Regions from separate parts of the Amycolatopsis sp. NPDC006125 genome, predicted to be linked through region 2. Evidence: riboswitches for the same ligand, from Rfam matches in the RefSeq annotation. Region 2 holds a riboswitch; each other region holds the start of a gene.
The links. A riboswitch is a leader RNA that binds a small molecule or an ion and turns the genes downstream of it on or off. The one in region 2 is predicted to bind thiamine pyrophosphate.
Positions count from the first base shown of each region.

Region 1: another riboswitch for thiamine pyrophosphate. It lies ahead of thiC (phosphomethylpyrimidine synthase ThiC); the one in region 2 lies ahead of ABZ193_RS05230 (thiamine ABC transporter substrate-binding protein).
Region 3: another riboswitch for thiamine pyrophosphate. It lies ahead of thiO (glycine oxidase ThiO); the one in region 2 lies ahead of ABZ193_RS05230 (thiamine ABC transporter substrate-binding protein).

Region 1 covers NZ_JBEXTZ010000010.1:71,327-80,732, reverse strand. Annotated here, with positions in the region: gene thiD (bifunctional hydroxymethylpyrimidine kinase/phosphomethylpyrimidine kinase) at 1-22, opposite strand, end outside; gene thiD (bifunctional hydroxymethylpyrimidine kinase/phosphomethylpyrimidine kinase) at 48-863, opposite strand; gene thiC (phosphomethylpyrimidine synthase ThiC) at 863-2,506, opposite strand; TPP riboswitch at 2,499-2,625, opposite strand; gene ABZ193_RS07950 (MFS transporter) at 2,733-3,926, shown strand; gene ABZ193_RS07945 (TetR/AcrR family transcriptional regulator) at 3,869-4,438, opposite strand; gene ABZ193_RS07940 (alpha/beta hydrolase) at 4,520-5,242, shown strand; gene ABZ193_RS07935 (Uma2 family endonuclease) at 5,307-5,858, shown strand; gene ABZ193_RS07930 (trypsin-like peptidase domain-containing protein) at 5,855-6,769, opposite strand; gene ABZ193_RS07925 (hypothetical protein) at 7,283-7,597, opposite strand; gene ABZ193_RS07920 (nucleotide kinase domain-containing protein) at 7,634-8,788, shown strand; gene ABZ193_RS07915 (hypothetical protein) at 8,802-9,406, opposite strand, start outside.
Region 2 covers NZ_JBEXTZ010000006.1:81,681-91,841, forward strand. Annotated here, with positions in the region: gene ABZ193_RS05210 (hypothetical protein) at 961-1,281, opposite strand; gene ABZ193_RS05215 (hypothetical protein) at 1,259-1,765, shown strand; gene ABZ193_RS05220 (hypothetical protein) at 2,007-2,225, opposite strand; gene ABZ193_RS05225 (4a-hydroxytetrahydrobiopterin dehydratase) at 2,290-2,580, opposite strand; TPP riboswitch at 2,614-2,724, shown strand; gene ABZ193_RS05230 (thiamine ABC transporter substrate-binding protein) at 2,747-3,787, shown strand; gene ABZ193_RS05235 (iron ABC transporter permease) at 3,784-5,385, shown strand; gene ABZ193_RS05240 (ABC transporter ATP-binding protein) at 5,388-6,395, shown strand; gene ABZ193_RS05245 (ABC transporter permease subunit) at 6,392-7,258, opposite strand; gene ABZ193_RS05250 (ABC transporter ATP-binding protein) at 7,255-8,259, opposite strand; gene ABZ193_RS05255 (sigma-E factor regulatory protein RseB domain-containing protein) at 8,256-9,314, opposite strand; gene ABZ193_RS05260 (response regulator transcription factor) at 9,459-10,161, shown strand, end outside.
Region 3 covers NZ_JBEXTZ010000010.1:81,798-91,958, forward strand. Annotated here, with positions in the region: gene ABZ193_RS07970 (MarR family transcriptional regulator) at 1-416, opposite strand, end outside; gene ABZ193_RS07975 (thiazole synthase) at 502-1,263, opposite strand; gene thiS (sulfur carrier protein ThiS) at 1,268-1,468, opposite strand; gene thiO (glycine oxidase ThiO) at 1,468-2,574, opposite strand; TPP riboswitch at 2,569-2,677, opposite strand; gene thiE (thiamine phosphate synthase) at 2,709-3,365, shown strand; gene ABZ193_RS07995 (TetR/AcrR family transcriptional regulator) at 3,772-4,356, opposite strand; gene ABZ193_RS08000 (hypothetical protein) at 4,432-4,656, shown strand; gene ABZ193_RS08005 (alpha/beta fold hydrolase) at 4,649-5,560, shown strand; gene ABZ193_RS08010 (hypothetical protein) at 5,614-6,510, opposite strand; gene ABZ193_RS08015 (GntR family transcriptional regulator) at 6,679-7,407, opposite strand; gene ABZ193_RS08020 (SIS domain-containing protein) at 7,535-8,542, shown strand; gene ABZ193_RS08025 (BadF/BadG/BcrA/BcrD ATPase family protein) at 8,539-9,453, shown strand; gene ABZ193_RS08030 (DUF3159 domain-containing protein) at 9,559-10,161, opposite strand, start outside.

The DNA of each region.
Region 1 (9,406 bases), on a different contig from region 2:
GCGGACTCGCGTTCTGGCTCATGCCCCCAGTGTCGCAAACCCGCCGATCAAGCGAGCCGCCAGAACGGGGACACCGGCCCGACGCCCTCGCCCAGCGGGTACGCCTCGGCCACGCACCGCTCGATGAACCGCTTGCCCTCGTCCACCGCGTCCGGCACCCCGAGCCCCTTGGCGAGGAACGCGGTGATCGACGAGGCCAGCGTGTCGCCGCCGCCGTGCGTGTGCGGCGTGTCGATCCGCCGCGCGGACAGCTCGATGAACTGCACGCCGTCGGACAGCAGGTCGACGCACTCCGGGTCGTCGTAGAGGTGCCCGCCCTTGACCAGCACCCACATCGGCCCCAGGGCCAGCAGCGCCCGCGCCGCGTCGCGCTGGCTGGCCCTGTCGGTGACCTCGACGCCGGTGAGCAGCCGGACCTCGTCCAGGTTCGGGGTCACCAGCGTGGCGCGCGGGAACAGTTCCGTGCGGATGGCTTCCAGCGCCTCCTCGCGCAGCAGGGCGTCCCCGTGCATCGACGCCGCCACCGGGTCCACCACGAACGGCACGTCCGCGTTGCGTCCGATGTGGACCTCGTCGAGCGTCTTGGCGACGGCGGTGATGATCTCCGCCGTCGCCAGCATGCCGGTCTTGGCCGCGTCCACGCCCATGTCCCCGGCCACGGCCTTGATCTGCGCCGACACGACGTCCGGCGGGATCTCGGTGAAGCCCTGCACACCGACGGAGTTCTGTACGGTGACCGCGGTGATCGCGGTCATCCCGTGCACCCCGCAGGCGAAGAACGCCCGCAGGTCGGCCTGGATCCCCGCGCCACCGCCGGAATCGCTCCCGGCGATGGTCAGCGCGGTCTTCGGGGTGACGCTCATTACGGCTGGACCACCGGGAGGTAGACCTGCTTGCCGTTCTCGGCGAACTCGGCCGACTTCTCCTGCATCCCGGCCTCGATCGCATCCACAGTGGACAGCCCGTGCTCCTCGGCGTACTTGCGGACGTCCTGGGTGATCCGCATGGAGCAGAACTTCGGCCCGCACATCGAGCAGAAGTGCGCCGTCTTGGCCGGCTCGGCGGGCAGCGTCTCGTCGTGGAACGAGCGCGCGGTGTCCGGGTCGAGCGAGAGGTTGAACTGGTCGGTCCAGCGGAACTCGAAGCGGGCCTTGGACAGCTCGTCGTCCCAGTCCTGGGCGTACTGGTGGCCCTTGGCGAGGTCAGCGGCGTGCGCGGCGATCTTGTACGCGATCACGCCCGCCTTCACGTCGTCCCGGTTGGGCAGGCCCAGGTGCTCCTTCGGCGTCACGTAGCACAGCATCGCCGTGCCGTACCAGCCGATCTGCGCCGCGCCGATGGCGGAGGTGATGTGGTCGTAGGCAGGCGCGATGTCCGTCGTGAGTGGACCGAGCGTGTAGAACGGTGCCTCGCCGCAGAGCCGTTCCTCCAGCTCCACGTTCTCCTTGATCTTGTGCATCGGCACGTGGCCGGGGCCCTCGATCATCACCTGGACGTCGTGGGCGCGCGCGATGTGCGTGAGCTCGCCGAGCGTCTCCAGCTCCGCGAACTGGGCGCGGTCGTTGGCATCCGCGATCGAGCCGGGACGCAGGCCGTCGCCGAGCGAGAACGTCACGTCGTAGGCGCGCAGGATCTCGCACAGCTCCTCGAAGTGCGTGTACAGGAACGACTCCTTGTGGTGTGCCAGGCACCACGCGGCCATGATCGAACCGCCGCGGGACACGATGCCGGTCACCCGGTTCGCGGTCAGCGGGATGTAGCGCAGCAGCACGCCGGCGTGCACGGTCATGTAGTCCACGCCCTGCTCGCACTGCTCGATCACGGTGTCCCGGTAGACCTCCCAGGACAGCTTGGCCGGATCGCCGTCCACCTTCTCCAGGGCCTGGTAGATCGGCACCGTGCCGACCGGCACCGGGGAGTTGCGCATGATCCACTCGCGGGTTTCGTGGATGCGCTTGCCGGTGGACAGGTCCATGATCGTGTCGGCGCCCCAGCGGGTCGCCCACACCATCTTGTCGACCTCCTCCTCGACCGACGACCACACGGCCGAGTTGCCCATGTTCGCGTTGACCTTCACCAGGAAGTTCTTCCCGATGATCGCGGGCTCGCTCTCCGGGTGGTTGCGGTTGACCGGGATGACCGCCCGGCCCGCGGCGACCTCGTCGCGCACGAACTCGGGCGTGACCCGCTCGCGCGCGGCGATGAACTCCATCTCGCGGGTGATCACGCCGGCCTTGGCGAAGCCCAGCTGCGTGTTGTGCTCCCGGTTCGCGATCCAGTCGGCACGCAGCGGCGCCAGTCCACTGTGGACGTCGATCGCGACGTCGGGGTCGGTGTACGGGCCGGAGGTGTCGTAGACGTCGAAGTGGTCGCCGTTGGTCAGCTCGATGCGGCGGGCCGGGACCTTCAGCCCGTTTTCGGTGTGGTGGTAGACCTTCCGGGATCCGGTGATCGGCCCGGTGGTCACGGTCGGCGCGACGTTCTTGCCGTTTTCCAGCGTCGTCACTAGAAATACTCCCTACGCCGGCATTACCCGGTCAGGTTCAGCGGTCGGCGGCGCCGGGTCCCAACGGACACCAGCCGCCCTCTCAGCCCGCCAAGGCGCGAGCTCCCGCGTGTTCGGTTGTCCGTCCGACCATGCCACGTCGCGCGGCAGACCTCAAGAGCACGACGGTGAGACCGCTCACCCGCGCTGGAGTTTCACACCGGTGTCAGCCCCTAGGTTGACGATCATGCGAACCACGGCCGCGCTGATCGCGCTCGGCGCCTGTCTCTTCGTGGTCGTCACGGCGGAGACGCTCGTGATCGGACTGCTGCCCGCGTTGTCGGCCGACCTGCGGGTGCCGGTGCCCTCGGCCGGCCTGCTCGTGGCCGGGTACGCGCTGACGGTGACCATCGGCGGTCCGCTCGTGACCGCCGCGACTCTGCGGGTGCCGCGCAAGGCGGCGCTGCTCGGGCTGGTCGCGGTGTTCGCGGCGGGCAACGCGCTCGCGGCGAGCGCGACCGGGTTCGGCGTGCTGCTGGCCGCGCGGGTCGTCACCGCGCTGACGCACAGCACGTTCTTCGCGATCGCGCTCGTGCTGGCCGCGTCGATGGTCCACCCGTCGAAGCGCGGGTGGGCCATCGCGTTCGTGTCGACCGGGCTGAACCTGGCGACCGTCCTCGGCGCGCCGCTGGGCACCCTCGTGGGTGAGGCGTACGGGTGGCGGACGTCGTTCTGGTTGCTGGCGGTCGTGGCGCTGGCCGCGATGGCGGCGGTGGCGCTGCTGGTGCCCGCCGCCCGGACCGCGGAACCGCCGCGGCTGGGACCGGAGCTGCGGGCGCTGGTGACGCGGCCGGTGCTGGTGCTGCTGGCGGTGACGCTGGTGACGGAGACCGGGTTCTTCGTGGCCTACACCTACCTGTCGCCGATCCTCGGCCGGATCTTCCCGCCCGGCGGGGTGGTCGTGCTGCTCATGGTGTTCGGCGCCGGGGCGCTGTGCGGGAACCTGGCCGGTGGGCGGCTCGCGGACCGGTGGCCGTGGGCTTCGCTGCGGGTGCTCATCGCGCTGCTGGCGGCGGCGCTGGTCCTCTTCGCGGCGGTCGCTTCGGTGCGAGCCGGGGCGGTAGTCGGCGTGTTCGCACTGGGCGCGGTGGCGTTCGCCCTGGTTCCTGGGTTGCAGACGCGGGTGGTGGTGGCCGCCGCCGGAGCGCCGACGCTGGCGGTCGCGGTCTACACGTCGATCTTCAACCTGGGCATCAGCGCGGGCGCGTGGCTGGGCGGGCGCGCGTTGTCGGCCGGTGCGGCGCTGGGCGCGTTGCCGCTGCTGGGTGCGGCCGGCGTGCTCGGCGGGCTGGCCGTGTCGGCTCTCCACCGCGCCCGAGCTCTTCAGTCCGGCCGGCGCAGCCCGGCGACGAGCATGCCGACCAGGCGGCGCGCGTCGTAGGGGTGCTTGCTGCTCGCGCCCGCACAGAGACCGCCGATGCCGCGCATCAGCTCGTACGCGTCGAGGCCGTCGCGGATCTCGGCCGACGCGGCTTCGAGCAGCTGTGTGCAGACCGGGACGAGCCGGTCCAGGAAGTAGGAGTGCAGGGGGTCGTAGCAGGGGTCGTCGGACTGCAGCACGGCGGGCAGGCCCTGCTTGGTGATCACGAAGTCGACGAACCGGTCGAGCCACTCCGCGACGGCGGCGTACGGGGTCCCGCTGGCGGCGAGCAGCGCCGGACCGGCCTCGGCGAGCGCTTCCACCTGGTGCCGGTAGACCGCGATGATCAGGTCCGCCCTGGTGGGGAAGTGGCGGTAGATCGTGGCGGTCCCGACGCCCGCCTTGGCCGCGATGTCGCGGATCGGCGCCTCCACCCCGGACGCGACGAAGACCGCGGCCGCCGCGTCCAGCAGGGCTTTCTGGTTGCGCCGCGCGTCGGCCCGCTTGGGTGCGCTGTCGTCCACGCCGTCCATTCTCCCACCCGGTGGTAGCTAATCGGGACACTGTCCCGTATGTTAACCGGGACAGTGTCCCGTTTCTGATCGGAGCGAACGATGGCGACCTACCTGCTGGTGCACGGCGCGTGGCACACCGGGGAGTGCTGGACGCGGGTGACGCCGTTGCTGGAGGCGGCCGGGCACCGCGTGCTCGCGCCGACGCTGACCGGCTACGGCGATACGGTGCACCTGGCCGGCCCCGAGGTCGGCCTCGACACGCACGTCGCGGACGTGACCGGTCTGATCCGCGCGGAGGACCTCACCGACGTGGTGCTCGTCGGGCACAGCTACGCCGGGCTGGTGATCTCGTCGGTGGCGAACGAGCTGCCGGACCGGGTCGCGCGGCTGGTGTACCTGGACGCGATGGTCCCGGAGGACGGCGAATCCGCGGCGGACGTCCTGCCCGTCACCCAGGGGCTGATCGACCTGGCGCTGGCCTCCGAAAGCGGCTGGCGCGTCCCGCCGATGCCCGAGCTGCCGCCGCCGGCCGGCCTGTTCGGCGTCACGGATCCTGATGACATCGCCTGGCTGCGCACGATGCTGTCCGACCAGCCGGTGCGCTGCCTGCAGCAACCGGTGCGGCTGGACAACCCGGCGACGCGAGCGATCCCGCGGACGCACATCCACTGCACGGTGAAACCGGAGGGCTTCGCGCGCCGCCCGGTGCCCGCCGTGCAGCCCAACGGAACGCCCGCGGAGGTCTGGGAACTGCCCACGGGCCACGACTGCATGATCACGACGCCGGTGGAGCTGAGCGAGCTGCTGCTGAAGCTCGCCTGAGGGTCGCGGACTGACGTGCCGGACCGCGGTTGACCACGGGAAACGCCCTTCTAGGCTGCGGCGGATGGGCAACTGGGAAACTCGGCTTCGCGAGTGGCAGAACCTCGACGTGCCCGAGGGCTGGCGGGCGGAGATCACCCCGGCAGGGGTGACACTGACGCCGCCCGTCGACAACGGGCACAGCAGGATCGCCGCGTCGGTCCATCGCGCCTTGGTGCGGGCGGTCCCGGAGGATCGGGCCATCCTGCAGAAGCTCGGCGTCTCCATTCGGAGCGCGAGCCGGCTCTACGTGCCCGGCCTGGTCGTGGTTCCGCACCACGAACTGCTGTCCCGTCCGGACAACGTGCCCGTTCCGGCGGAGGCCGCGGAACTGGTGGTGGAGATCGTCTCCCAGGGCAACGCCCGCACTGATCGTGTCGAGAAGCTCTGGGCCTACGCCCAGGCGCCGGTGCCTCTCTACCTCCTGATCGACCGGTACGCCGAGCCGAAGCCGTCGGTCACCCTGTTCTCGGATCCCGTCGACGGGCACTACCGCCGCTCGGAGCAGGTGTCCTTCGGCGAGGAGATCCGCCTGCCCGCGCCGTTCGACCTCGTGCTCGCGACCGCGGCCTTCTAACTCACCAGCTCGCTCGGCGTCGCGAACACGTCGACCATCGCGCCGTTCCTCAGCACCGTGATGGCCAGCCTCGTGCCGATCACCTCGGCGAACAGCTGCCGCTGGATGTCCTGCGCGTCCGTGATCCGCGAGCGCCCCACGGTCAGCACCAGGTCGCCCGGCCGCAGCCCCGCCCGTTCGGCCGGCCCGCCGCGCACCACCTCCACGATCCGCAGCCCCGCGCGCTGCCCGGTGTGCTCGGCGACCTCGTCCGGCAACGGCGCCGGCACCCCGACCACCCCGAGGTACGCCCGCCGCACCCGGCCCTCCACCAGCAGCGTGTCGATGATCCGCCGGGTGGTCTCGTTGATCGGCACCGCCAGACCGAGGCCGAACCCGGCGACCGCCGTGTTGACGCCGACCACCCGGCCCGCCGAATCCGCCAGCGCGCCGCCCGAGTTGCCCGGGTTCAGCGCCGCGTCGGTCTGGATCACGTTCTCGATCACCCGCCCCGCGCTGCGGGTGCGCACCGGCAGCGACCGGCCCAGCGCGCTGACCACGCCCGCGGTCACCGAACCGGCGAGCCCGAGCGGGCTGCCGATCGCCACCACGAGCTGCCCGACGACCAGCTTGTCCGCGTCGCCCATCCGGGCCGCGCTCGGCGCCTCCGACGCGCGCAGCACGGCCAGGTCCGACAACGGGTCCGCGCCGACCACCGTGAACCGCGCCTCGGTGCCGTCCGAGTACGTCGCCGTGCCGTGCGTGCCGCCGCCGACCACGTGCGCGTTCGTCACCAGGTGCCCGTCGTCGGCGAACACGACCGCCGAACCACTGCCCCGGGACAGCCGCACGCTCGCCACGTGCGGCGTCACCTCGGCGGCCACCGTGCTCACCGAGCGTGAGTAGGCGTCGAGGGCATCGGTGTCATCCACCGCCACCACCACCCCGCGATTACACAGTTACATCGTAACCAGTATGCGCTCGTGGCACGCGCGTGTCCTACGGCGCTGGAGCGGTTCGGGGATCACAGTCGTAGACGCTGGGATGGGCTGTAGAAACATCGCAGACACCGTGGCGAAGTGGGGTGAGATTGACTCCGCCTATGAGTTCGGCCCGCCAGTCTGATCATTCGTTGGGCTTGACCAGCGTTGCGCCTAGCAAATCGGGTTTCGCACCACGTCGACCGGTAAGGAGACTGAAAGGCAGGCCCACGGCCTAATCCGAGCGTCCTACACCGAAGCCTAGCCCCGTGGCGACCGCCATTTTGTGACCGGTTGAGCTGATCAAGCCCATTCCGCAGCCCGCCCGACGACTGGGCAGCGGGCCTTGAGCGGGACTTCCCGGGCAGGCGTTCGGTGGAGGTCGCTGGCGGGAGCATCAATGATTTCGGCAGATGCTGGAGTTAGGGCGTGCAGGCGGCTAACGCGCCCGAGTGAGACACAACTTCATCCTTGTCGTGCTGTCTGCGGCTCCAAAGACGATCCGCGAGGGCCGGGTTTTCGTCGGCCCTGCGGAAGGGGCGGCGCTTCTTCCTCCTCTTGTGTGAACGCGTCCTCATCCCGCGTGCGGTACTTCCGCAGTAGCCGGGCCAGTCTCGCGCCATCGAGCGGTGTCGCCGCGACCAGGGCGGCGAGGAGTTGGGCGCGGCTGGTGTTCTCTCCTGCCTGGTTGGCGAGATGTAACAGCAGGTCGAGGCGGTGGTCGACCTTTTCGGGCCAGTGGACGAGCGTGCTGCGCCGTCTTCCGCGGTGCAGTCTCATCTCGACTCCATCTCGTCCATAACCTATGATAAACATATGATGGCTAGCCAGCTGAACACCGGTGTTGCTGCGAACTGCGGTTCGCAGATGCTGCCACTCGAGTCCGACAGGACACCGGTCGATGCCGCGCCGATCCAGATTGCGGGCCGTGTTCTAGAGCCGAGCCCGGTGTTCGACACCTACTGGCGGTTCGCGGCGGCGCGCCAAGCTGTCTACCTTGCCCGGGTAGAGGGTCACCCCGGCCCCTGGACTCGCGATCCGATCCTGCTGAGGCACCGCTTCACCAACTGCTACCGAGCAGCGGACCGAGTAAGCCAGTACTTGATCTCGAACGTGAGCTATGCCGGTGACCAAACGTGGAAGGAGGTGTTCTTCCGTACGATCGTCTTCAAGCTGTTCAATCGGCTCTCCACGTGGCAGCTGCTGAGCCATTCGCTCGGTGAGGTCCGATGGGCCGAGTACTGTTTCGACACGTACAACCGGGTGTTGAGTGGCGCGTTCCAGGCTGGGGAGAAGTTGTACTCCGCTGCCTACGTGATGCCGGCGCCGCGGCTGTCGGAGGTGCGGAAGCACAGCAACCACCTGCGGTTGATCGAACTGATTATGCGCTCGTCGGCACCGCAGCGGATCCAGGACGCGGCCACGATGAAGGATGCCTTCGCCGTGCTCCGGAATTTTCCGGGTTTGGGTGACTTTCTGGCCTACCAGTACCTTATCGACCTGAACTACTCTGCGGGTCTGGACTTCGACGAGATGGAGTTCGTTGTCCCAGGACCTGGGGCTCGCGACGGAATCAGAAAGTGTTTTGGTCCCGCCTCGGCCGGGATTGAGCACGAGATCATCCGTTATATGGCCGATCAGCAAGAAGCGCACTTCGCCCGGCTTGGGTTGTCCTTCCCGGGCCTGTGGGGTAGGCGGCTGCAGCTGATCGACTGTCAGAATTTGTTCTGCGAGGTCGACAAGTACGCGCGCGTGGCGCACCCGCAGGTTATGGGATTGTCGGGGAGGACCCGGATCAAACAGACGTTCCGTCGCGACCCGGCGCCCGTCGCGGCCTGGTTTCCCCCAAAATGGGGAATTAATGACCTGATAAAACACTCGGCAGGGCGAGCGTCGTTACGGGCCGAGATCGTGAATCGTCTCCGATCGGATCCAGTGCCGGAGAACTCGCTGCAGCTAAAACTGGGTTGAACGAGAGCCTTCTTCAGGTTGCTGGATGATCGGATATGCGGCTCAATGTCTGGTCGAGGTCGGACAGGGGACCGTCAATCTGGGCGTAACCTGCTACAACCGTCAGGTGCCCCACGTTGAGTCCGGCTTGCTTTGCGACGTAGCGGACGAGCCGACCCAGCCCCAGATAGTTGCCGTAAGCGCGTTCAACTAGATAGTGGCTGCGGTAGTGCGCGACGGCGTGAACCCGGTCGGCTTCGCGTTGGAACGCGATGTTGCTCAAGCAGGGACCGCCGCGGCCATGACGCCCCCGAGAGGGATGGTGGATTAAGATTCCTGGATCATTGATTTCCGACGGTCTGGCTGCGTCTCCGGCGGTGGCCACCGCAGTCTCGTACTGAGCGCGTATCACTCGGTCCCCATGCAGCGCTTTGATGACGGGCGCGAGTTGGTCGACGGGTGCCGGATGTTTGCCGCTGCCGATGGGGTAAGCGACGAGTCGGCCGAAGTACGTTCCCCAGGAGTTCTTGGGAAAGCGCTGGATCACCTCGTAGCGGGCGCGGTACTTCTCGACGAGTTCCTCGTGCGTGTCGCACAACTGAGCTAATGCCGTCGGCATGATCGTGTTAGCGACTGTGT
Region 2 (10,161 bases):
AGGTGCACCTGGGGCGCCAGCACGATCGCGATCACCAGTCCGGTGATGAGGATCCCCAGTAGCGCGTCCAGCCGCACCACGCGCCAGACCGGGCCGTCGAAGGTGGGGCGCCACACGAGCACCAGCGCGGCGGCGAGCACGAGCAGGTTGCTCTCGATGGTGAAGTAGCTGAAGAGCCGCCACAGGCGGACCCCGAGGCGGAGCGCCTCCCCGGTCTGCCGGAGTTCGCGTCGGCGCCGCCGGTGAATATCAGCGCCAGCTGGACGGCGAGCGAGGCGATCACGACGAGCCCGTGCCAGCAGCGGGACACAGTCCGGGACGTTCGAGCCGCGGGAATCAGGTGACCGAAAGTAGCTCGTGGGTCCACGGAGCGCGAGCTCATGGCGCCGGGCCGCGGTCTCCGGGCGCGGCGGGGTGGGGTGGGGCGGCGCGAGGGCCGTGGGGCTGGTGGGCGGTGCGCGGGCTGGCGGGCCGGTGAGCCGTTGGGGGTGTCAGGGGCTGGTGGGCGGTGCGCGGGCCGGCGGGCCGGTGAGCCGTGGGCGATGTGTCGGCTGGCGGGCTGGTGGGCTGTGGGGGTTCCAGGGGTTGGTGGATGGTGCGCCGGCTGACGGGCCAGTGGGCCGTGGGGGTGTCAGGGGCTGGTGGATGGTGTGCCGGCTGACGGGCCGGCGGGCTGTCGGGGTGTCAGGGGCTGGTGGGCGGTGCGCCGGCTGGCGGGCCGGTGGGCTGCGGGGGTGTCAGGGGCTGGTGGGCGGTGCGCCGGCTGGTGGGCGGTGCGCGCGCCGCAGGGCGGGTGGACCATGAGCGGTGGGGCGTGCTGAGGTGGCAGGGCGCCTGCTCAGGGCACAGCGGAGCCCGCCGCCGGCGGCTGGGCGACACCGAAAGAACGAGAGAACGCCCAGGCCGGGGAAGCCTGGGCGTTCTCTCGTGAACTGCGGGCGTCGAGCCCGTAACCGCCGATCAGCAGGTCACGTTCACCGAGCCGCTCGACTCGAACGACACGTGCACGTGGTCGTAGTGGTTGGCCGTGGCGTCGCCGCGGTCTTCCATCGTCGACCAGCCGCTGCCGTCGTTGTAGCGCTGCCTCCAGATCACGTACTTGACGTTGAACTCGGACTGGTTGGCCAGCAGGTAGTCGGCGATGGCGTTGCCCGTGGACGTGTCCACCATGAAGTCCAGCGCGAGGCCACTGGGGTGGTCGCTCGTGCCGGAGCGGCCCGCTCGGCCGCCGATGTCGTCCACGCCGAACTTCGCGGCGATGTGGTTGCCCACCTTCGCCACGTGCGGCAACGTGCCCTCGAGCACCGACGAGCAGGCGTTCGCCGCCTTGGTCGTCGTCTTCGGGGTCGTCTTCGTGGACTTCGGCGTCGACTTCGAAGTGGTCGACGGCGGGGGCGCCACCGGCGGCGTCGTCGTCACCGGCGGGGGAGGCGGTGGCGGCGTCGTCGTGCTGCTCGACGTGCTCGTCGGGGCCGAGGTCGTCGGCAGCGGCTTCATCTGCGCCGCCATGCTGGCCGTGTCCTGCCTGCTGAAGTTGCCGGTCAGCCAGACCGCGAAGCCCAGCACGAACGCCGCGGCCAGGCCGATCGCCAGGGGGACTCTCAGCGATTTCGCTTTGGATCTATGTCGACCCACCATTCGGAAGATCACCATTTTCGGGGAGGGGACTTTTCGGCCGTTCGGGGGATGGCCGCCCGTGACATTACGAATAGGACACGGAAAAGTCACCAACGAGTGGTCATGGACACAGATCAACTGCGCGTGAAAAAGGCCCGCCGGGGTACCGGCGGGCCTTTGACCTGCTGGAACTCAGCCCAGCGCGGCGAGCACGAGAACGGCGAGCAGGGTGATCACGGTGGCCAGAGCGGTGACCCAGGCGCGCTGGGCCGGCGACAGGGCGGGCGTGGTGTTCATGGCGGCGAACCTCGGGGTGAGCAGGGACTTCCGCGCGTGACAGCGCCCACGACACCCCTGTCGTTACAGACCGGCGGCCGACGTGACCGAAATCACTCCTGTGGTCCCCGATGTCGCGCCGTGTACCAGAACACGGCCCCCGCCGCGGCGATCATCAACCCGAACGCCAGCGTCCCGACCACCACCGCGCGCGTCTCGCCGGGCGGTTCGACGGCGGTGGACGTGACCGCCGAAGCGGTCCCTGCGAGCACTCCCAGCAACAAGGCGACGGCGGCCCCCACGGCGGCCAGTCGCGTGACAACCTTCCTCATGGTGCGTTCCCTCCACCAGGGGCAACGCACGGGACCGGCCGCGAAGTTGCCGGTCCGGCCTAGATCACAGCGCGTCGATCGTGCCGTCGATCTGTTCGGCGAGCGACACGTCCTTCGCGGTGATCCCGCCCGCCGAATGGGTGCTGCACCGGAACGTCACGGTGCGCCACCGGATGTCCATGTCCGGGTGGTGGTTCACGCCCTCGGCGATCTCGGCGACGCGATTGACCACTGCGATGGCCTGCGGAAAGTCGGCGAGTTCGGCCGTGCGCTCCAGCGCGTCGCCCGCGCGCTGCCAGTACGGCAGCTTGTTGAGGGCCTCGGAGATCTCGGTTTCGCTCAGTAGTTCCGCCATGTGCTCCATGGTGGTACGGCGGCGGGTACGCTGCACGGTTGCCACGGGAGTCCGGGTCCACCGGGCTGAGAGGCGGGTTCGCCCCGCGACCGTTCGCACCTGATCCGGATCATGCCGGCGCAGGGAGGGCCCCGACCTTTCTCGCCGGAACGAGCGAGGAGTGGTCATGAGATTCCGCACGGGCGTCCTGGTCGGCCTTGTCGCCGCCCTGACCGCGGGCTGCACGCTGGCCGGCAACGACGCGGAGGACGGCCCGGCCACGGTCACGCTCGTCACCCACGACTCGTTCGCCGCGCCGCAGCAGGTGCTCGACGCCTTCCGGCAGCAGACCGGCATCACGATCAACGTCGTGAAGAAGGGCGACGCGGGCGCGCTCACCAACACCCTGGTGCTCACGAAGGCCAACCCGATCGGCGACGCGGCGTTCGGCGTCGACTCGACCTTCGCCTCGCGCGCGCTCACCGAAGGCGTCTTCGCGCCCTACACCAGCCCCGAGGCCGACCGCGGCCCGCAGCGCTACGCCGTGGACTCCGAGCATCGCCTGTCCGCCGTCGACGTGGGCGACGTCTGCGTCAACATCGACACCACCTGGTTCGCCGAGCGCGGCATCCCGGAGCCCGCGACCTACGACGACCTGATCAAGCCCGAGTACAAGGACCTGCTGGTCGTGGAGAACCCGGCCACCAGCTCGCCCGGACTGGCGTTCCTGCTCGGCACCATCGCCCGCTACGGCGAGCAGAACTGGCAGGCCTACTGGACCCAGCTGAAGGACAACGGGATGCGCGCCGTCGCCGGCTGGGAGGAGGCCTACGGCCAGGACTTCTCCGGCTCCTCCGGCAAGGGGCCGCGTCCGATCGTGGTGTCCTACGCGTCCTCGCCCGCGGCGGAGATCGGCGAGGACGGCAAGCCGCGCACGAAGGCGCTGCTGGACACCTGCTTCCGCCAGGTCGAGTACGCCGGTGTGCTGGCCGGCTCGCCCAACGCGGCCAACGCGCAGAAGGTGATCGACTTCCTGCTGTCCCAGCAGTTCCAGGCGACGGTGGCGGAGAACATGTACGTCTACCCGGCGCGGGAGGGCGTGGCGTTGCCCACGGCGTGGACGACGGCCGCCCCGCTGCCGCCGAACCCGGCGAGCCTGCCCGCCGAGACGGTGCAGGCCGGGCGCGAGCGGTGGATCGAGCAGTGGCGCTCCTTGCTCGGCCAGTGAGCCGTGCCGGGCTCGGGCTGGCGGCACTGGCCGTGCTGCCGCTCGGGTTCCTGGTCGTCTTCTTCGCCTGGCCGGTCGGCGCGATCCTGCGGCTGGGCTTCGTCGACGGCGAGGTGCTCGCCGCGCTGGCCGAGGGCGAGACGTGGCGGCTGGCCTGGTTCACGGTCGCGCAGGCCGCCGGTTCGACCCTGATCGCCGTGGTCGCCGGCCTGCCGGTCGCGTTCCTGCTGGCGCGCGTGCGGCTGCCCGGGGTGGCGGTCGTCCGGACGCTGGTGCTCGTCCCGTTCGTGCTGCCCACCGTGGTGGTGGGCCTCGCGTTCCGGGCGCTGTGGACCGACGGCGGCTGGCTGTCCATCGTGCTGGCCAACGCGTTCTTCAACGTCGCCGTCGTCGGCCGCACGGTCGCCGGGCTGTGGGCGTTGCTGGACTCGCGGGCCGAGGACGCCGCCCGCGCGCTGGGCGCGTCCCGCTGGCGCGCGTTCCGCTCGGTGACGCTGCCCGCGCTGATGCCGGCGATCACGTCCGCGGCCGCCGTCGTGTTCCTGTTCTGCGCCACCAGTTTCGGCGTGGTGCTGATCCTCGGCGGCGCGCGGTACCGCACGCTGGAGACCGAGATCTACCTGCGCACCGAGAACCTGCTCGACCTGACCGGCGCGGCGGCGCTGTCGCTGGTGCAGATCGCCGCCGTGCTGGGCGCGCTGCTGCTCGGCGCGGCCGCTCGCCGCCGCCGGGAGAGCGCGTTGCGGCTGCGGTCGCGCCGGGAGACCGCGCGCCGCCCGGTCGGCGGGGAGTGGGCCGTGGTCGGCGCCGCGGTCGTCGTGCTCGGCCTGCTGCTGACCCCGATCGTCGCATTGCTGGTGCGCTCGGTGTCCACCGCGGACGGCTGGAGCCTGGCCGGTTACCGGGCGCTGTCCAGCACCGGCAACGACGGCACGCTCCAGGTGTCCGGCTGGGACGCGGCGCTGAACTCGCTGCGCACCGCGACCGACGCGACGGTGCTGGCGATGGTCATCGGCGTGTCGGCGTCGGTGCTGCTGGTCGCGTTGCGCCGGTCGCCGGGACGGCTCGCGCGCGGCGTCGGCGAGTCGATGGACGCCGCGCTGATGCTGCCGCTCGGCGTGTCCGCTGTGACCGTCGGGTTCGGCTACCTCATCACGCTCGACGCGCTGCCCGGCGACCTGCGCCGGTCGCCGCTGCTGGTGCCGCTCGCGCAGGCGCTGGTGGTGATTCCGCTGGTGATCCGCACGGTGCTGCCCGTGGTGCGGTCGATCGACGACCGCCTGCGCCAGGCCGCGGCCACCCTCGGCGCGAGCCCGGCGCGGGTGTGGCGCGAGATCGACGTGCCGCTGGCGTTCCGCGCCGTCGTCGCCGCTGCCGGGTTCGGCTACGTCGTCGCGCTCGGCGAGTTCGGCGCGACGAGCTTCCTGGCGCGCCCGCAGACGCCGACCCTGCCGGTCGCGATCGCGGCGCTGATCGCGCGGCCGGGCCAGCTCAACAACCAGATGGCGTACGCGGCGTGCGCGCTGCTCATGCTGGTCACCGCGGCCGCGGTGATCGTGATCGACCGGCTCGCGTCCGGCCGGGTGGGGGAGTTCTAGCCATGGCGTTGACCGTGTCCGGCCTGACCGTGCGGTACGGCCCGTTCACCGCTGTTTCGGGCGTGGACCTGGAGATCGCCGACGGCGAGGTGCTCGCGCTGCTCGGCCCGTCCGGCTCCGGGAAGTCGACGCTGCTGCGCGCGATCACCGGCCTGGAGCCGATCACCGCGGGCAGCGTGCGCTGGGACGGCGCCGACCTGGCCCGCGTGCCGGTGCACAAGCGCGGGTTCGGGCTGGTGTTCCAGGACGGCCAGCTGTTCCCGCACCGGGACGTGGCCGGGAACATCGCGTTCGGCCCGCGGATGCACGGGATGCCGCCGGCCGCGCGCGCGGAACGCGTGAGCCGGCTGCTCGACCTCGTCGGCCTGGCCGGCTACCAGAAGCGGCGGGTGACCGAGCTGTCCGGCGGTGAGGCGCAACGGGTGGCGCTGGCCCGCGCGCTCGCGCCGGAGCCCCGCCTGCTGCTGCTCGACGAGCCGCTGTCCGGTTTGGACGCCGGGTTGCGCGAGCAGCTGGCCGTCGACCTGGCCGAGATGCTGCGCAGCGCGAAGATCACCGCGCTGCTCGTCACGCACGACCAGGAGGAGGCGTTCACGCTCGCCGACCGCGTCGCCGTGCTGCAGGCCGGGAAGATCCGGCAGGCCGGGGCGGTGCGCGAGGTGTGGCGGCGGCCCGCGGACGAGAACGTCGCGCGCTTCCTCGGCGTCACCACGGTCGTCGACGGCGAGGCGGCGGACGGGATCGTGCGCTGCCCGTTCGGCGAGGTCGCCATCCCGGACGCTGCGGACGGGCCGGTCCGGCTCGGCCTGCGCCCCACCGGGCTGCGGCTCGCGAGCGCCGGGATCACCGGCGAGGTGCTGAGCAAGGTGCACCGCCGCGACAACGTCCGCCTGTCCGTGCGCACGAGCGCAGGCACGGTGGACGCGGTCGCGGCGGTCTCCGCCGACGTCAACCCGGGCGACGAGATCAGCATCGCCCCCGACCCGGACGGCGTCGCCCTGATCGGCTAACCGTCCTTCGTGGACAGCCGCGCGTAGGCCAGGGACAGGCCGATCACGACGTAGCACGCGGCGCGGATCGCGCCCTCGCCGAGCTGGTCGGCCGGGATCGGATCGCGCAGGATGTCCGCGATCGCGGTCCAGGACTGCGGCAGCAGGAACGGGTGCAGCCAGTCCACCGCCGACAGCAGGAGCAGCACCGTCGACACCACGACGCCGGCCAGCATCGACACCACGACGACCATCGGGTGCTCGGTGCACGCCGAGATCGCCAGCGCGATCGCCCCGACCGCCCACAGCTGCAGCGTCACCCACACCGCCGCCAGCGCGACCCGGCCCAAGGCGTCCACAAAGGACAGGGTGTTGCCGGACAGCGTGAACAGCGATCCGGTCCCGTTGATCACCAGCCCGGTCACCATCGCGACCACGGCCATCAGCAGCGCCGCGGCCAGCGTGAAGGACGCGACCCCGAGCGCCTTCATCAGCAGCAGCCTGCCGCGGCTCACCGGCGCGAGCAGCAGCCCGCGCAGCGTGCCCACGGCCGATTCACCGGCCAGCGCGTCGCCCGCCGACATCGCCGTGACCAGCGGCAGCATCAGGTTCAGCGTCAGCCCGAGCGTGGCCAGCGGCAGGACCAGCGCGTTCCCGGCTGCGGACGCCAGCAGCGCGTTGTCGCCCTCACCACCGCTGGGCCTGCCGCCGCTGTCGCCCGCGATCGTCAGCCCGATCCCGACGATCACCGGGATCAGCGCGAGCAGGCCCAGCACGATCAGCGTGCGCGGGCGGCGGAAGATCCACCGCAGCTCGGCGCGGTAGAGCCGGTGGAACGGCACACTCCACCGTTCCACCGGCGCCGCGTCCAGTGTCGCCGTCATGACGCCCCTTCGTCCACATCCGGCAGGCCCCCGGTTTCGGAATCCCGTTGCGTCAGCCGCGCGAACAGGTCCTCCAGCCCGGTGCGGGCCCGCTTCGCCTCGTGCACGGACACCCCGGCCCGCACCAGCGTCTCGATCACCTGCGGCGCGGTCGCCGCGCTCAGGTCCGCCCGCACGCCCTCCGGCGTGAGCCGGCCGGGGATGCGGTTGTCGCGCAGGGCGGTGAGCGCCTTGTCACCGTCCGGAGTGGACACGACCAGCGACGGCGTGCCGGACTCCAGCAGCTCGTCCAGCTCGCCCTGCGCCACCACCGTGCCGTCGTGCAGGACCGCCACGTGCGTGCAGGTCGCCTCGACCTCGGCGAGCAGGTGCGAGGACACCAGCACGGTGACGCCCTCGGCGTGCAGCTCGCCGATGATGTCGCGGATCTCCCGCGTGCCCGCCGGGTCCAGGCCGTTCGTCGGCTCGTCCAGCACGACCATCCGCCGCGGCACGAGCAGGGCGGAGGCGAGCCCCAGCCGCTGCTTCATGCCCAGCGAGTACCCCCGGTAGCGCCGGTGCGCGGCGTGCCCGAGCCCGACCCGCTCCAGCGCGTTCTCGACCGCGCGGGGGATCGCCGCCGACGACAGCCGCGGCTCGGCGGCCGCGACGCGGCGCAGGTTCTCCCGCCCGGACAGGAACGGGTGGAAGCCCGGCCCCTCGACCAGCGCGCCGACATCCGGCAGCGCTCGCGGCGCGCCGTCGGGCATCCGGTGACCGAGCAGCTCCACCTCGCCCTCGGTCGGGCGGACCAGGCCGAGCAGCATCCGGATCGTGGTGGTCTTGCCCGACCCGTTCGGCCCGAGCATGCCCAGCACCGCGCCCTCCGGCACGTCCAGATCGACCTGGTCCACCGCGACCGCGGTCCGGTACACCTTGCGCAGCCCCCTGGTCCGCGCGGCGAGTGCCGGACCCGCGGTGGGCGCTTCGACCGAAGCGCCCACCGGCAGTGTCTCCGTCATTTCGCTCCCAGAGCCTCGATCAGCACCTGCTCCGGCACCGCGCCGACGGCGAAGCGGCCGTCGTCGGTGACCAGCGCGGTGCCGACCTTCGTGGTGATCACGTAGCCGGTGCCGAACGCGCCGCTGACCGGCTTGCCGAACTGCGCCAGCAGGGCCTTCGGGTCCACGTTCTGCCCCCGCTCGCCCTGCTGCGGCGCCAGCGCCTCGGCCGGGAACGAACCGGTCAGGACGCTGTCCCAGCCGTCACCGCTGACCTGCACCGCGTCCTCGACGGCCCGCTGGTCCGGGTGCTCGGCAGGCGCCTGCTCCTCGGTCACCTTCGCGCCTTGCGGCGGGGTGAACTGGAACTCGCTCGCCGGCTGCGGCGCGAACGCGATGTCGCTGAACGCCACCTGGAACGCGGGGTCCGACGTGCCGTAGGTCATCACGGCCAGGCGCAGCGGCACGCGCTTCTCGGCGTCGACCGCGACGCGCACCTCGCGCAACAGCGTGCGCTCGGTCGGCTTCGGCGTCAGCACCAGCTCGTACGCCGCGCGTCCGGCGACGCGGGCGGTGCCCTCGACCGTCACGGTGCTGCTCTCGCGGACCTTCGCGAGCACCTGCGTCGTCGCCGTCGCCGGGTCGCTGAGCTGGTACTCCTCCGGCTTCTGCAGCGCCTCCGGCGGCACCGTGACCTTCGTGGCCTCGTTCGACGCCGAGTTGTACGTCCACACGGTCGCCCCGTTGCGGACGACGGTGTGCTCGCTGGCCCCCTGCTCGATCGCGAGCTTGCTGTTGCCCGCGCCGTCGTTGTAGACGCGGGCCGCGTCGATGTCCAGGCTCGCGCCCCCCGGCAGGGTCGAGACCGGCAGGCCCAGGTTGTTGTCCACCTCGACCGTGCCCGCCAGCGCCGGCGTCTTGGTGGTGGCCACCGACTGCACCAGCTCCTCCGCGCTGATCGGCGGCAGCTCGGGCGCCTCGCCCGCGGCCGCGGGCATCGCGAGCCAGGCGAGCCCGGCGGCGCCGAGCGCGGACCCGGTGACCGCGGCGGTGATGGCCTTCGTCTTCGGCTGCATCTCTTCTCCCTGTGTCAACCGAGCACCAGTGTGCTCTTTCCCCGCCGCTGACACTCCTCGATCCGCCCTGAGATGGCCCTGAGATGCTGAGAGACCGCTGAGAGCGCGCGCCCGAGCTGGAAAAACCGGGCATGCTAGACAACCGTGAACCCTCGGATCCTCGTGGTGGACGACGAGCCCGGTGTGCGCAAGGCGCTGCACCGCGGGCTGCGCGCGGAGGGCATGGACGTCGTCACCGCCCCCGACGGCCCGAGCGGCCTGCGCCTCGCGCAGACCGGGTCGTTCGACGTGCTGTTGCTGGACATCATGCTCCCCGGCCTGTCCGGGTACCGGGTGCTGCAGGCGCTGCGCGCGCAGGGCATCACCACGCCGGTGCTGATGGTGTCGGCCAAGGACGGCGAGGTCGACCAGGCCGACGGGCTCGACCTGGGCGCCGACGGCTACCTGGTCAAGCCGTTCTCGTTCGTCGTGCTGGTCGCGCAGATCCGCGCTGTGCTGCGGCGCGCCTCCAGCGAGGGGACGCGCGGGCCGCTGCGGATCGGCGGTCTCGTCGTCGACCGCGCCACCCGCGAGGTGCACTGGCACGACGACCCGGTCGCGTTGAGCCCGCGCGAGTTCAGCCTGCTCGAAGTGCTGGTCGGGCGGGCCGGGACGGTCGTCACCAAGGACGAGCTGCTGCGTGCGGTCTGGGGTGACGAGCAGGCCGCGACCCGCAACGTCGTCGAGGTCTACGTGGGGTACGTGCGCCGCAAGCTCGACGCGGTCGGGGCGGGCGCGCTGGTGCGGACCGTCCGCGGCCACGGCTACCTGGCCTCCGACGCCGCGCTGGACGAGGTCCTGCCCGGGT
Region 3 (10,161 bases), on a different contig from region 2:
GCCAGCAACGCCTCCAGCGCCGGCAGCGCCTGACCCAGCGCGGCCTGGTGCTCCGGCGACAGGCGGTCGATCCGCTTCTGCAGCTCGTGCACCCGCGTCGACCGCAGGTCCAGCAGCATCCGCTCGCCCTGCGGGGTGGCCGTCGCCAGCCAGGCGCGCCGGTCGATCGGGTCGGGCTCGCGGCTCGCCCAGCCGGCGTCGACCAGCGAGGCGACTATCCGCGACATCGTCGCGGCCGCCACGCCCTCCTTCGCCGCCAGGTCGCCGAGCCGCATCGGCCCGAAGGCGACCAGCGTCGACAGCGCGGAAATGGAGCCGTGGCCGGGCCCGGGTGTGCCTGCCTGCCGCAGCGACCGGGACAGCCGGCCGACGGCGAGGAACAACCGCCCAGCGACGTCCTCGGTTGACTCAACCACTCTCGAGCTCCTTCGCCTCGCCGACCGCTCGGGTGCGCTAAACCATACGTGCTCGCCGCGGCAAACCGAGGTGAAGCCGGGTTTTTCAGCGCGGCGGGCTGGACGCGTGCGCCCAGAACCGCTGCGGGATCCGGCCCGCCTGCCGGGCCAGCCGCCCGGCGACCACCGCCGAGCGCATCGCGTACGCCATCCGCTCCGGGTCCTGCGCCCTGGTCACCGCCGTGGACAGCAGCACCGCGTCGCACCCCAGCTCCATCGCCAGGGCCGCGTCGGAGGCCGTGCCGATGCCCGCGTCGAGGATGATCGGCACGCCCGCGCGCGCCACGATCAGCTCGATGTTGTGCGGGTTGCGGATGCCCAGCCCGGTGCCGATCGGCGCGCCCAGCGGCATCACCGCGGCGCACCCGGCCTCCTCCAGCCGCAGCGCGAGCACCGGGTCGTCGTTCGTGTAGGCGAACACGGTGAACCCGTCTGCGACGAGCTGCTCGGCCGCGTCGAGCGTCTCGACCGGGTCGGGCAGCAGCGTCCGGTCGTCGGCGTGGACCTCGAGCTTGATCAGGTCGGTCTCCAGCGCCTCGCGGGCGAGGCGCGCGGTCAGCACGGCCTCCGCGGCGCTGCGGCAGCCCGCGGTGTTCGGCAGGAGCCGGATCCCGAGGCGGCGCAGCAGGTCCAGCACACCGGAGCCGCCCTCGGCGTCCGCGCGGCGCAGCGCGACCGTCGTCAGCTCGGTGCCGGACGCGACGAGCGCCCGTTCCAGCACCGACAGGTTCGCCGCGCCACCGGTTCCGATGATCAGCCGTGACCCGAGCTTGTGCTCGCCGATCACGAGCTGGTCGCCGTCGAACATGACCTCACCCACCTTGCACCGCCGTCAGGATCTCCAGCCGCGCGCCCGCGGGGACGGTCCTGGCCGTCCACTCGCCGCGGCGCACGACCTCGCCGTTGAGGGCGACCGCGACGCCGCGCTCGGGCGCGTCGACCGCCTTGAGCACGTCGGTCACCGTCGCGTCGTCGGGGACCTCCCGCCACTGCCCGTTGACCTGCACTTCCATCAGACCCCTCCTGTTCCGAGCCGAGCCGGGTCCGCCGCGAGCGCCTCCTCGGGCGGTTTCTCCCCGGCCAGCCAAGCCACGACGGCGTCGGCGGTCACCGGCGCCATGAGCAGACCGTTGCGGTGGTGACCGGTCGCGGCGAGGACGCCGTCGCCGAGGTCACCGATGAACGGGAGCGTGTCGGTGCTGGCCGCGCGCAGCCCGGCGGCGGTTTCGACCAGCTCGTACTCGTCGATGCTGGGGAAGATCCGCTCGGCGCATTCGAGCAGCTCGCGCACGCCGCGGGCGCTCACGGTGTCGTCGAAACCAGCCTCGTACTGGGTCGCGCCGAGGACCAGCTCGCCGCCTTCGCGCGGCACGAGGTACACCGGTCGCCCCTCGACGACGGCGCGCACCGTGCGCGTGGGCGGTGGCAGGCTCGTGCGCCGCGCGCGCAGGCGGAGGATCTCGCCCTTGAGCGGACGGACACCTCGCGCGAGCACCGGGTGCAGCCGGGCGCTGTGCGCGCCGGCGGCGACGACCACGACGTCGCACTGGACCTCGCAGTGGGCGGTGCGGACGCGGCCGGGCTCGACAGCCACCGCCTCGTCGCCGGTGAACTCGGCGCCGTGCTGGAGCGCGGCGGCTTCGAGGGCGCGGAGCAGCTTTCGGTTGTCGACCGCCAGGTCGCCGGGCACGAGCAGGCCGCCGCGCACCGCGCCCAGCCCGGGTTCGAGCGAGCGCAGCCTGCGACCGGTGACCTGCTCGACCTCGCGGCCGACCGACCGCAGGTAACCGGCGAGGATGTCCAGCTGGTCGGCGTCGGCCCGGTCCAGCGCGACGACGATGGTGCCGGCGCGGGACAGCCCCGGGTCGCCGCCGTGTGCCGCAAGCGCTTGCGCGAACGCGGGCCAGCGCCTGAGGGACTCCTCGCCGAGAGCGAGGGACTCCTCCTCGCCGGGCCAGGCCTCGGTGACGGGGGCCAGCATGCCGCCGGCGACCCAGGACGCGCCGCGGCCGGGCGCGGGGTCGACGACGGTGACGCGGTGCCCGGCCGCCGCGGCGCGCCAGGCCACGGACAGGCCGATGACCCCGCCGCCGACGACGGCCACGTGCTGGTTGCTCATCAGAATCACGCTCCCTGCGCCGGCATGATCCGGATCAGGTTCCACGGTCGGAGCGCTGGCAGCTCCCTCTCAGCCCGTGGCTCGGGCTCCCGTGCGGACACCTCCACCCTAACGTGCGAGATAGGGTTCAGGCCATGCCAGGGCTCAGTGGTGACGAGATCAGGAAACGCCTCGACGCGGCGCGGCTCTACCTGTGCACCGGGGACCGGCCGGACCTGGCCGAGTTCGCCGACGCCGCACTGGCCGGCGGCGTGGACATCATCCAGCTGCGGGACAAGCGGGACGGAGCGCCGCTGGAGGCCCGTCAGGAGCTGGCCGCGCTGGAGATCCTGGCGGAGGCGTGCGCGCGGCACGGGGCGCTGCTGGCGGTGAACGACCGGGCGGACATCGCGGCGGCCGTCGACGCCGACGTGCTGCACCTGGGGCAGGACGACCTGCCGGTGCCGCTGGCGCGGCGGGTGATCGGCGACGAGCCGGTGATCGGCCGCTCGACGCACGACCGTCCACAGGCCGAGGCCGCGGCTGTGGAAGAAGGTGTGGACTACTTCTGCACGGGCCCCTGCTGGCCGACGCCGACGAAGCCCGGCCGTCCCGCGCCGGGCCTGGACTTGGTGCGCTCGACCGCGGCGCTCGGCACGGCGCGCCCGTGGTTCGCCATCGGAGGCATCGACGCCGAGCGGCTGCCGGAAGTGCTGGCGGCGGGCGCGTCGCGGATCGTGGTGGTGCGGGCGATCACCGAGGCCGAGGATCCGGCTGCGGCCGCTCGTGCGCTGCGGGCACAGCTGGACTGACACGGGCAGCTCGGCGCCCGCACCTCAGGCTCCCGACCGCACGCGCTGGCGAACGGCCGCGCCCTCACCGCCACCCGCGCGCGGCTCTCTGGCCCGGACACGGGCGAGCCGCCAGCGGCCGTCACGCGACCGGCTGCCCGAGGAGCTGGCGGCGGCCGCCTCACGGATCGTGGCTCGCGCCATCACCGCCGCCCGCGCCGCGGACACATCTCGACTGGTCGCCCCGAGGCGCCCACGGCAGGCACGAGCACCGAGACCGAGGACCCGGCTGCAGCCACTCGCGCGCTGCGGGCACAACTGGACTGACACGGGCCTCCGTGGCCGTGGCTCGCCCGAGCGGTAGCCGAGTGTGGTTCCGCCGCGGTCAAGCCAGACCGACGGACGCCCCAGAACGGCGGGGAGGCTCTCAAGCCACCCGCAGGCGGTCGAGCCGCTCGTGCAGCATCGCGCGAGCCGACTCCGCCGTGCGGCGGCCGAGCAGGATCTGCACCGTGAGGCCGTCCGCGAGGGCGATGAGCGTCTCCGCCTCCGCCGGGACATCCACGCCGGCCCGCACCTCGCCGGCGCCCTGCGCGGCCCGCAACAACACGGCGAGCAGCTCCGCCAGCCCGGCGTAGTGGCCGCGCTGCACCTCGGCCAGTGCCGGGTCGACCGCCGACTGCGCGGTGAATGCCATCCACACCCGCGCCTCCACCGGATCGTCGGCCGCGAGCATCGCCGTCAGCGTCTCCGCGAGCATCGTCACCGGTGACGCGGAACCGCCGATCCTGGCCTGCGCCCGCTCGCTGATCCGCCGGTTCACGTGCTCCTGCGCGAAGACCAGCATGTCCTCCTTGGTGCTGAAGCACCGCTGGACCGCGCCCATCGACACGCCCGCCTCACCGGCCACCTCGCGCAGGCTCACGCCCTCCAGCCCACGGCGGCTGATCAGCGCGCACACGGCGTCCGCGATCTGCCGCCGCCGGTCGTCGTGGTCGATCTTCCTGGGCATGCCGCCACTGTACCGATGCGAGCGCATCGGATCGTGCTACGGTTTCGATGCAGTCGCATCGGAAACGGAGGCGCCATGAACAACGCCCAGAAAGCCCGCTGGATCGTGGGCACGCTCCTGTTCGTCCAGGGCTTCGGCTCGGCCGTCACGGACGCCCTGTGGAACACCACGTTCGGCGTCGCCGGCCTGCTCCGGGCCGCCGGCTTGCCCGGCTGGTTCGACCACGTGGCCGGCACCGTCGGCGCGATCCTGCTGATCTGGGCGCTCACCCGAACCAGCAGGGCGACCGGCCGTGCGTGAACTCGGCCGCCGGGCCTTCCTCGGCACGACCGCGCTCGCGGCCGCGGGCTGCACCCCACCGAAGGCAACCACGGCGGACCCGGTCTTCGTGCTCGTCCACGGCGCCAACGGCAACGCGGGCTCCTTCGCCCCGGTGGTCGCCGAACTGACCCTCGCCGGCCACCGGGCCCTGGCCGTCGACCTCCCCGGCCACGGCCCGCGGGGACACTTCCCGGTCAGCTACCAGACCCCGCAGGACTTGGCCGTCTTCGCGGCCGAACCGTCACCGCTCGCGGGGATCACACTGGCCGACGCCGTCGCGCACGTCGCCGCCGTGGTCCGCCGGGCGGCGGCGCTTGGCCCGGTGGTCCTCGTCGGCCACAGCCTCGGCGGCGCGACGATCACCGGCGTCGCCAACCAGGTCCCGGGCCTCGTCGCCCGGCTGGTCTACCTGTCCGCCTTCTGCTGCGTCCGCCTGCGCAGCGTTCTCGACTGCTTCCTGACCCCGGAAGCGGCCGGCTCGCTCCTGCCCGCCATTCCTGGCATCGGGGATCCGCAGGCCAGCGGCGTGGCGCGGACGAACTGGCGGTCGGCGGACCCCGCGTTCCTCGCGGCGGCGAAGGCCGCACTCGCCGCGGACTACGCGGACAGCACGTTCCGCGCCGCCCTGAACGCGATGGAGCCGGACGAATCGTGGGCACTGACCACCGGTGACGCGCGCGGCGACCCGGCGACGTGGGGCCGGGTGCCGCGCACCTACCTGCGCTGCACGCGGGACCGGGCCATCCCGCTCGCGCTGCAGGACCGGATGATCCGGGAGGCCGACGAAGCGACCCCGCGCAACCGGTTCGACGTGCGCGACCTGGACGCGCCCCACCTCGGCCCCGAGGACCAGCGCGAACTGGCCGTCCTGCTCGCCGGCTGACACGAAACAGGCCCTTCGCGAAAACTCGCGAAGGGCCTGTGGCCGGTTTCGGATCAAGGACTGCTCGGTGCCGTGGTCGCCGTTTCGGACGCGGCGGACGGCGTTTCCTGGACGCTGGTGCTCGGCGTCGTCGTCACGGGGGACTCGGTCTCCTCGGCGCTGGACGACGTCGACGGCGCGCTGCTCGTGCTCGCCGGCGCCCGCTCGTCCTCGCTCGTCGAGCTCTCGGTGACGGTCGTGACCCGCGTGGTCGTCGTCTCGGCGCCGCCGGAACCGCCGACCACCCGGCCCAGCGTCGTCCCGGTGCCGCCGGACACGGTGCTCCCGGTCGCCGCCTCGAAGCCGGTGATCGCCAGCATCCCGACCACGAACGCCACCACACTGGTCGCGACCGCGAGCGTCCACCGGCTCTTCCACCAGGGTTTCGCGGCGGCGGGCGGCGCCTCCTCCTCGACCGGCTGGTCCACCGGCTTCGGGATGAACACCGTCTTCTCGCCGCCTCCGGAACCGCCCTGCCCGGCCACCGGCATCCGGCGCGTCGTGCCGGACAGCGGTGGCGTGATCGGGTGCACGACCCTCGTCGGCATCTCGGTCAGCTGCGTGGCCGGTCTTCGCTGCGCGGCCCCGTTCTGCTGGTGCCTGATCAACGGGTGCGTCGACCGCGGCGCGACCGCGGGCGGCACGACCTTCGTCTGCTGCCGGGTCTCGGCCACGGCCAGCAGCTCGGCCGTCTTGCGCGCGGCCGCCCGCGTGCTGCGCAGCGAGCGCAGGTAGATCTCGCCACCCACGGTCGTCACGATGCTCGCGACACCGGCGCCGATGACCGTGCCCGCCACCCCCAGCGTGGAGCCCAGGAAAGCAGCCGTCACCGCGGCCAGCGCCGACGCCACCACCTGCGCCGGAGACAGCCCGGACTTCTTCTCGGCGCTCTCTTCCTTCTCCTCGGTCATGATCGCGGTGTGTTCGCTCTCCCTCTCGTGTTAACCCCATCGTGTCCAACGTGTTTGTCGATTGAGATGCTCCCAGCGTTGCCGGAAGGTGACGCAGGCCACTCTCAACGTCCACAGTGGACACAGCGGGCTTAACGATCCCTTGACAACGCAAGGGATCTTGGAGAGTTACGGGCGCCGCAGCGTGGTCACGAACTTGTACCGGTCGCCGCGGTAGATGGACCGCACGAATTCGACCGGTTTGCCGTCCGCGGCGAACGAATGCCGCGACAGCAGGAGCATCGGGGTGCCGACGTCGGCGCCGAGCAGATCCGCCTCCTGCGGCCCGGCCAGGGCGGTCTCGATCGTCTCCTCGGCGCTGTCCATCTCCACGCCGTAGTGCTCGCGCAACACCGCGTACAGGGAACCGCCCGCCGACACGTGTTTGCGCAGGCCGCGGAACCGGCCGAGCGGCAGGTGCGTGGTCTCCAGCGCCATCGGCTCGCCGTCGGCCAGCCGGAGGCGGCGCATCCGCAGCACCTTCGCGCCGTTGCGGATGCCGAGCAGCTTCGCCAGCTCGGGCTCGGCCGTCAGCTCCTCGACCTCCAGCAGCTTCGACGACGGCTCGCGACCCTTCGCCCGCATGTCCTCCGTGTAGGACGACAACTGCAGCCGCTGCGCGAGCTTCGGCTCGGCGGCGAACGTGCCCTTGCCCTGCACCCGGTGCAGCCTGCCCTCGGCGGTGAGGTCCGCCAGGGCCTGCCGCACCGTGGTGCGGGAGACCGCGAACTCGGTGGCCAGCGAGCGTTCGGTGGGAATCGGCGAACCCGGCGGCATCGTCTCCAGCAGGTCGAGCAGATGCTGCTTCAACGCCCAGTACTTCGGTTCGCGCTGACCGCGCGTGGCTGACTCCAACATGACCGACTCCTCCTCGAACCGCGCCTCCGGCGCAGGATGAAACTACCCTTTCCGGATGGAACCGCGCCCGGGGTAGCATTGGTCTAGACCTCCGAAGGGATCCAGCATGAGCAACCCCGGACAGCACATGGCCGCGGAAATCGCCGAACAGCCCGCCGTTCTGGGCGCCCTGGTGGCCCGCCGCGGGGAGATCGCCGACGTCGCCGCCGCCATCTCCCGGCGCCCGCCGCGGTTCGCACTGCTGGCCGCGCGCGGCTCCAGCGACCACGCGGCGCTGTACGCGAAGTACCTCATCGAGGTCCTGCTCGGGCTGCCGGCCGGGCTCGTCTCGCCCTCCACGGTGACCCTCTACGGGGCGCGCCCCGACCTGCGGGACGTGCTGCTGGTGTCGGTCAGCCAGAGCGGCGGCTCGCCCGACCTGCTGGAGTTCACCCAGACCGCCCGCAAGCAGGGCGCGCTGACCGTCGCGGTCACGAACACCCCGGCCTCGCCGCTGGGCGGCGCCGCCGAACTGGCCGTCGACATCGGGGCCGGCACCGAGACCGCGGTGGCCGCCACCAAGACGTACTCCGCGACGCTGCTCGCGTTGTACCTGCTCATCGACGCCGTCCGGGGCGGCGACTCGTCCGCCGCGGCCGAGATCGAACCGCTGGCGCGGCAGGCGCTGGAAGTCGACGTGAAGCGCGCCGTGGACCGGTACCGCTTCGTCGACCGGATCATCACCACCGGTCGCGGCTACTCCTACGCGACCGCGCTGGAGTCCGCGCTCAAGCTCGCCGAGACCAGCTACCTCGCCGCCCGCGCCTACAGCGGCGCGGACCTGCTGCACGGGCCGGTCGCGGCCGTCGACGAGGAGACCGCGGTGCTGGCGATCACCGGCGCCGGGCGGGGCGGAGCCGCCCTGCGCGACGTGCTCACCGCGGTCGCCGAGCGCGGCGCCGACGTGCTGGCGCTCGGGTCGTCGGCGGGCGAGGTGCCCGCCGCGGTCCGCATCCCGGTACCGTCCGTGGCCGAGGAACTCGCGCCAGTGCTGGAGGTGCTGCCGGTGCAGCGGATCGCGCTCGGGCTGGCGCTGGCCCGCGGCTTCGACCCGGACCGCCCGCGCGGGCTGAACAAGGTGACCAGGACGCGATGAAGTTCGTCCTCGGGGTCGACGCGGGTGGCACGTCCACGCGTGCGCTGGCGGTTGCCGCGGACGGCACGGTGCTCGGCGCCGGGCGCGCGGGCGGCGCCAACCCGAACTCGCACCCGCCCGCGGAGGCGGTCGCCAACCTGGCGGCGGCGATCCGCGCGGCCACCGAGGTCCCCGGCCGGGCAAGCGCTTGCGTCGTCGGCATGGCGGGCACCGCGAAGCTGACCGACCCGGCGGTCGCGGCCCTGTTCGAGCGCACCTGGCGCGACCTGGGCCTGGACCGCGTGGTGGTGCTGACCGACGCGGAGGTCGCGTTCGCCGCCGCCACCGACTCGCCCGACGGGACCGTGCTGATCGCGGGCACCGGCTCGATCGCGGGCCGGATCCGCAAGCGCCGCATGGTCGCCACCGAGGGCGGCTACGGCTGGCTGCTCGGCGACGAGGGCTCCGGGTTCTGGCTGGGCCGGGAGGCCGTGCGCGCCACGCTGGCCGCGCTGGGCCGCGACGGCGACCTCGGCCCGCTGGCCACCGCGGTGCTGGCCGAGGCCGGGGTCGACGCGACCGACCGGAAGTACGCGTGGCGGCGGCTGATCACGGTCGCCAACGCCGAGCCGCCGGTCCGCCTCGCCCGGTTCGCGCCGCTGGTCGCGGTTGACGACCCGGCCGCGACCGACATCGTCGAGCGCGCCGCCGACCTGCTGGTCACGACCGCGCTGGCGACCCGCGAGCCGGACGAGGACACCCCGGTGGTGCTGGTCGGCAGCGTCCTCGGCGACGGCACCAGGGTCGGTGAGCGGGTGCGGGCGAAGCTGGCCGGGCTCGAGGTCCGCACCAGTTCGGACGGTGTGCTCGGCGCGGCCTGGCTCGCCGCCGTCGAGGCGTTCGGGGAGGCCGCGGCGCGCCGTCCGGGCTGACCGACCAAAGATCCGGGCGTTTTTCGTGCGCGGAGCACGAGTGCCGGGCCCGCCGTCCGTCGTACGGTGTGGGCGGCCCCCGGACCTCCCCCTCGCCGGGGGCTCTTACTCGCGCCCGGACTCCGGCACGACGCGCAGCCCCGGGTGCTCCTTCGGCAGCGTCCGGTACAGCACCCAGCCGCTCACCGCGATCGTCAGCGCCTGCAGCGGCCAGGTCATCACCGTGCGCGCGACGCCCAGCGCGACCAGCTCGCCCGCCCACCACAGCGGCAGGTAGACGACCACGCGCAGCACGTACTGCAGCGACCACACCAGACTCGCCCGCGAGTAGGCGCGCAGCAGGTCGGGATCCTTGCGCCAGCGGGTCTTCTGGCCGAGCAGCAACCCGACCACGACACCCAGGAGCGGCCACCGGACGACCACACTGGTCACCCACAGCAACGCACTGGCCACGTTGGACAGCACCTGGATCAGGAAGAAGTCCTGCGCGCGACCGGTGTGCAACGCGATCAACGCCGCCACGATCACCGCGGCGAGGCTGACCACGACGGCCCGCGCCTTGTCGCCGCGGGTCAGGCGCACCACGCCGACCACCACGGCGGTGGCGATCGCCGCGGCCGCGCCCCAGGCGATCGACGAACCCGCGGCCAGCCAGCCGATCACGAACGCCAGCGGCGGCAGGCTCGCGTCGATCGCACCCTTGCGACC